2 regions of the Aminobacter sp. NyZ550 genome follow, and region 1 is predicted to be linked to the other one. Evidence: riboswitches for the same ligand, from Rfam matches in the RefSeq annotation. Region 1 holds a riboswitch; the other holds the start of a gene.
What was found. Region 1 has a riboswitch for cobalamin ahead of N7E70_RS13990 (CbtB domain-containing protein). Riboswitches for the same ligand answer to the same signal wherever they lie in the genome.
Positions count from the first base shown of each region.

Region 2: linked by a shared signal. The riboswitch ahead of N7E70_RS00935 (aromatic ring-hydroxylating oxygenase subunit alpha) and the one ahead of N7E70_RS13990 (CbtB domain-containing protein) in region 1 are both predicted to bind cobalamin.

Region 1 is NZ_CP114190.1:2,849,483-2,852,682, reverse strand. It holds gene cobO (cob(I)yrinic acid a,c-diamide adenosyltransferase) at 1-316, opposite strand, end outside; gene cobU (bifunctional adenosylcobinamide kinase/adenosylcobinamide-phosphate guanylyltransferase) at 316-825, opposite strand; gene N7E70_RS13995 (CbtA family protein) at 818-1,594, opposite strand; gene N7E70_RS13990 (CbtB domain-containing protein) at 1,611-1,787, opposite strand; cobalamin riboswitch at 1,823-2,019, opposite strand; gene N7E70_RS13985 (gamma-glutamylcyclotransferase) at 2,087-2,776, opposite strand; gene N7E70_RS13980 (DUF1624 domain-containing protein) at 2,898-3,200, shown strand, end outside.
Region 2 is NZ_CP114190.1:184,950-188,149, forward strand. It holds gene N7E70_RS00930 (hybrid-cluster NAD(P)-dependent oxidoreductase) at 1-719, opposite strand, end outside; gene N7E70_RS00935 (aromatic ring-hydroxylating oxygenase subunit alpha) at 742-1,989, opposite strand; cobalamin riboswitch at 2,108-2,314, opposite strand; gene metH (methionine synthase) at 2,402-3,200, opposite strand, start outside.

The sequences.
Region 1 (3,200 bases):
CCTGCGTCTCCCAGGTAAAGCCCTCGCCCATCGTGTGCCAGACGGCGCGGTCACCGAAGGCGGCGAATGCGTCCTGCTCGCCCGAATGCCAGGCGCCCTTGATGAACTGCACGACGCCAACCCGCTGGCCATAACCCAGCATGCGCAGCGCCAGACCGAATGCCGCGGTCGACTTGCCCTTGCCGGGACCCGTGTTGACGATCAGCAGCCCCTTCTCGACGATGGTCTTGCCGGCGACCTCGGCATCCTGAACCGCCTTGCGCTTGGCCATCTTGGCGCGGTGGCGTTCGGCTTCCTGCTCGTCGATCGTCTTCATCATTTCACCTTCATCGGCAGGCCGGCGACAAGAAACAGCACCTCTTCGGCCACGGTCGCCACCTTCTGATTGAGCCTGCCGGCATCGTCACGAAAACGGCGGGCCAGTGCATTGTCGGGCACGATGCCGAGCCCGACCTCGTTGGAGACCACGAACCACGGCCCGCGCGGACGCGACAGTGCCTCGACGAGCGCCGCACATTCGGCCTCGACGTCATGATCGGCCAGCAGATGATTGGTAAGCCAAAGCGTCAGGCAGTCGACCAGAACAGGCGCGCCATCGGGCAGGCTGGCGAGCGCGCCGACCAGATCCAGCGGCGCGTCGAGCGTCCGCCAGCCCTCGCCACGGCGTCCCAGATGGATCGAAATGCGCTCACGCATCTCGTCGTCATAAGCCTGCGCCGTGGCAACATAGGTCCACGGCGCAGAAAAATGGGTGATGAGCTGCTCGGCATGCGCGCTCTTGCCGGAGCGCGCGCCGCCGAGCAGGAGGGTCAGCTTCTCAGGCAAGGCGGCTGTTCAGCGACGGCGCCGGCTCGCTCATGAAGCGGTTGCGCACGTAGCCCGCCACCGCACCCAGCACGACCCAGAACACCAGATTGGTGATGGTGACGGCGACGACGAAGCTGTGGTGCAGGTCTGCCGGAATCGGCGACTCGTGGCTTTCCGGTTGCGGTGCACCGACGATGTGCGGCGCAACGATCAGCGCGACGCCGAGTATCGCCAGCGGCAGCGACTGCTTGAAGGCGATCAGCGCGAGACCCCCCGCGGTGGCGACGACGGTCAGCGTCCACCAGATCTGGCGTGCGCCAAGATCGGCGGCCGGCATCGCCGGCAGCTCCGGCGGCAGGCCAAGACCGGGAGCCAGGGTAAACACGGCAAAGCCGGCAAAGCCCCAGAACACCCCTTGGCGCCAGTTGGCGATGCCACCCGCAAACTCGGAAACGGCGACCAGGATCAGGCCGAAAGCGATGCCGCTGACGATATTGGCGAGCGCCGAATAGGCAAAACGTTCAGCGCCGTCGGCCGGAGCCCAGGCTTCTTCTTCGGCTGGCGCCGCAGTCTGTGCCGCCGTGGTTTCGGCGCCGGCCGCAGGGGCGGTCGCCTCAGTGCCGGCAACTGGTGCCGCGGCGTGCTCATGGCCACCGCCGGCGTTCTCATAGGTCTCCGCCTTGAGGATCAGCGGGACGGTTGCATAGGTCTGGAGTGCGGCAAGGACCACGCCGGCCAATAGCCCGCTGATCGCCGCGATGAACACGACGTTTCTGAAGATGGACATTGTTGGATCGCCTTGGTTAGTGGCAGGGGAAAGCCATCGAGTGGCGATAGTCGTGGGCAGCGTTGTGCACCACGTCCATATGCGAGAACCCGAGGAAGCCAACAACGAAAAGGCCGAGCAGCGCGGCAAGCGCCAGCTGCATGCTACGCGACTGCGAAGAGACGTCGGTGCCGAGAGCAGAAACAGTGTTCATCACAAGTCCTTTCGCCCTCCACCCGAGGGCACAGAGATAAGTGCCTGTCGCCGGCAGGTCTCCTGGCTTGCGGATCGGCACCCTTCCCCGCCTTCCCGAAGCAAGCTTCAGTGGCATTTGGGGAGAGCTAACCGCATACAGTTGCGGGGGCAGCCACGGCTTTGGACCTTCAAATGGCCCTTACCGCATTCCCTCTTGATTCCGTAACGGAACCGACGACGCCGCAACTATAGAAACAAATGGCTTGGGCGGCAAACCAAATTCCGACGCCGCCGCGCTCGAAAGCGGCGTTCCGGCGATCATCCGCGGGCCACGATTCGCTCGGCCACCAGATGCTGGAGCCGCCACAGATGCCGGTCGTGGATCGCCCGCTGCTCGAGGTTGCTGACCACATTATAGAGATAGTCCGCAGCCGAACCCCAATGGCCGCAGGTCGTCGCCAGTCGCTCCGCCACCGCGTCCTCGCCCAGCGCGCCGGCATAGGCGTGGCCTTTGCGGTTGATGACGAAGGCGAGCGCGGTCAACGGACCTTCATCGGTGGCGAGCTTCAGCCAGCGCGGCTTGTAGGTGGAGGGTTTCAGCGTCATCTCGCGGCGAAACAGCCTGTCCAGCTGCTCGCGGCGGTCGCCGTCCGTCAGCCTGAGCGCCACGCCCTTGCACTGGCCGCCGCGATCCATGCCCATCATCAGTCCAGGCTCAGCCTTTGTGGCGCGCCAGCGGGTCATGTTGATGCAGAACGAACGGTGCCAGCCGCGCGCCAGCGCCACCCTTTCGTCGGTGTGCTCCACCTCGGGTTTCCAGATCAGCGATCCATAGGCAAACAGCCACAACGGTCCATTGCCGGGACGCGCGGCAAGCGTCTCGTCGATCATCACCTCATAGTCGGCATCGTCGAGATGCATCGCATCGGGGTCGGGGCCCGTGTCAGCGACCTCGCGATGGCAACGCGCCACCAGCTCCTCGGTCAGCGCCATCTTTCGTCCGCTCATGCCCGCCCCATCAATTGCTTAACCCTGTGCACGACAGACAGTTCTGCTCTCTTCCGCCCCGCTTCAACCATGATAGTGCTGCATGGGCGCTGCAACACCCGAAAACGCAGAAGCGAACAATATGACGATGCAACCGGACCCCGACCAGATCAAAGCACCTTCTCGGCGCGTATCGGTCATCGACATCGCCCGCGGCGTAGCCCTGATCGCCATGGCGATCTACCACTTCGCCTGGGACCTCGAATTCTTCGGTTATGCCGATCCGGGCATGACCGCCTATGGCAACTGGAAGCTGTTCGCGCGCTGCATCGCCTCGAGCTTCCTGTTCCTCGTCGGCGTCAGCCTGGTGCTGGCACATGCCAAGGGCATCCGCTGGCCCGGCTATTTCAGGCGGCTCGCCATGGTGACAGCGGCGGCACTAGCG
Region 2 (3,200 bases), 2.7 Mb from region 1:
TCGAGCATGCCGCGCACGGCGCGCATGAAGGGATCTGGGCCGCAGCAGAACACCTCACGCTCGCGGAAGTCGGGCGACAGCAACGGCAGTCGCACCGCATCGATGCGGCCCATATGGCCGAACCAGCCTTCGCGGCTCGACCGCTCCTCGATCATGAAACCGAGCGACAGTCCGGGCATGTGTGCGCCCAGCAGTTCGAGCTCCTTCCGGAAGATGATTTCTTCCGGACGGCGCGCGCAGTTGACGAAGGCAACGTCCGTCCACGGCGCGCAGTCGTTTAGCCAGCGCAGCATCGACATCATCGGCGTGATGCCGGACCCGGCCGAGACGAACAGATATTTGGCGGCCGGATGCTGGTGCAGCGAGAAGTCGCCTGAAGGGCCATAGGCCTTGATGCGGACGCCCGGCTTCAGATGGTCGAACATCCAGCGTGTGCCGACGCTGCCCGCCTGCGCCTTGACGGTGACGGCGATGGAGAACGGCCGCGACGGGCTGGACGACAGGGTGTAGGTGCGCATGACGGGTGCTGGTTCGGCCGGCAGTTCGAGCGTCACGAACTGGCCCGGCTTGTAGCGGAACCAGGTCTGGTTGTCGGAGCGGAAGGTGAAGGTCCTAACGTCGGGCGCCTCGTCAGTGACGCCGATGACCTCCAGCACCTGGAGCCGGTCGTTCCAGGGCGCCATTTCGTCGAGGTTGCGGTAAAGGCCAAGCTCGGTCATCGCGTTCATGCCCTTCTCCCGGTCAGGCGACGTTGCGCAGGACCGGCTTGCCGCCGTCGGCCAGCCGCGGTTCGATGAAGCCGACGTACCATTCGATGAACTGCATGACGCCGCCCTCGTGTTCCTCCGAATAAGGCCCGGGCTCGTAGGCCGGCGATTTGATGCCGAAGGCATTTTCCTCGACGATGCGGCGGTCCTGGTCGTTGGTCTCGGTCCAGACATGGGTCAGTTCGGCCAGGTCGTAGTCGACGCCTTCGACGGCATCCTTGTGAACCAGCCATTTGGTGGTGACGGCCGTTTCCGTGGCGCTGATCGGCAGCACGCGGAAGGTGACGGCATGGTCGCCGAGCACATGGTTCCAGGTTGTCGGATAATGATAGAGCAGCAGCGTGCCGATCCTGTCGGCCGAGACGCTGTCGGAGAGGTTTTTCCGCACTGCGCGCTTGCCCGACATGGTGTAGCTCACCGCGTCACGCAGCAGTGGCGCGCGTGTCGCCCTGTACTGGCCGCCGGCATCGATGCGGAACTTGCTCGGCAACCCCACCGCCTCGCACTTTGCCCAGTGCGCCAGCATTTCGGGATCGCTTTCGGCGCCATTGACGCCGGTAACGTTCGGCGCCTCGGGAAAGGTCTTGCACAGCTCAGGGTGATTGCCGGCGCAGTGGTAACACTCGCGGTTGTTTTCCCAGACCAGCTTCCAGTTTCCCTCCTCGACGATTGTGCTTTCGAAGGCGACCTTGGCTTCGCGCAGCCGGTGCGGCAGCAGGTACGGCTCGACCATGGCCCGCAACGGCGCGAAGTCGGCGGGCTCGTCGGCGAGGCAGATGAAGATGTAGCCGCCGACGGATTCGCAGGCGACCGGCTTCAGGCCGAACTGGCTCTTGTCGAAGCCTTCCGCCATCTGGCGCGCGAACAGCAGGCGGCCGTCGAGTTCGTAGGTCCACTGGTGATAGGGGCAGACGAGCTTTGCCGCGGTGCCCTTTTCTGTCGTGCAGACGCGGCTGCCGCGGTGGCGACAGGAATTGTGGAAGGCGCGCAGCTCACCCTTCTGGTCGCGGACGAGCACGACGGGATAGTCGCCGACCTGGACGGTGAAGAAGCTGCCCGGCTTGGCCAGTTCGCAGTCATGGCCGACAAACAGCCAGTCGCGGTACCAGATCAGCTCAAGGTCGAGCCGATAGAAATCCGGGTCGGTGTAAAAGGGCTGTGCCAGGCTGAATCCGTCGCGGCGTCCGCGCAGCAGCTTCAGCATTTCGTTCTTCGCATCCATGTCCTGTCCTCGCACCAAGGACTGAACGGGTGGCTTGATTTGGGAAGAACGCCAGCCGGCGGACGCAGAGGTCCGTGCAGCAACGATCCGCCTCTTGACCGCCCACCGCGATCAGTCGAGTTCTGTCAGGTTCAAGGCTGGTTTCCGGGCTTCGGAGCTGTCCTTTCGGACTGTCTCGACACCTTCCCAGGCCGGCTTGCCCAGTGGTCTCCCGTCGAAACAATAACTCCGCCACCGTTGCGGGGGCAGCGCCGGCTTCTCACCGGCTTCCCAATTCTCCGCTTCGTCTCACACTCGAAGCAGCACCTTGAACATGACCGGATCAGACCACGGATTGGTGGCCGGGCACGAGCATGAAAACGACATGGGCTCAGCGCAAAGGCGACAGAGCCCATGTGATGTCATCGTGTTGCTATTCGGCCGCTTCGGCGAACGATGCCGGCACATAGTTGAGGATCGGCCCGAGCCAGCGCTCGACCTCGGCGACGGTCATGCCCTTGCGCCGCGCATAATCCTCGACCTGGTCGCGCTCGACCTTGGCGACGCCGAAATAATAACTCTCGGGGTGGGCGAGATAGATGCCGGAGACCGACGAGCCCGGCCACATCGCCATGCTTTCGGTGAGGCTGACGCCGGCGGTTTTCTCGGCATCGAGCAGGCGGAACAAGGTCACCTTTTCGGTGTGGTCGGGCTGGGCGGGATAGCCCGGCGCCGGACGGATGCCGCGATAGGGCTCGCCGATCAGGTCGTCGGGCGCGAGGTCTTCATCAGGCGCGTAGCCCCAGAACTCCTTGCGCACCTTCTCGTGCATGCGTTCAGCGAAGGCCTCTGCGAAACGGTCGGCCAGCGCCTTGACCATGATCGAGGAGTAGTCGTCATTGGCGCGTTCGAAGCGCTCGGCGATCGCCACTTCCTCGATGCCTGCAGTGACCACGAAGCCGCCGAGATAATCCGGCTTGCCGCCGTCGGCGGGAGCGATGAAGTCGGCCAGTGCGACATTGGCCTTGCCGTCGCGCTTGGTCAGCTGCTGGCGCAGGGTGAAGAAGGTGGCAAGCTCCTCGCTGCGTGCCTCGTCGGTGAACAGCCTGACGTCGTCGCCGACCGAATTGGCCGGCCAGAAGCCGATGACGGCCTTGGGCGCGAACCACTTCTCGTCGATGATCTTGCGCAGCATCGCCTGCGCGTCGTCGAATAGCTGGCGCGCCGCGGCG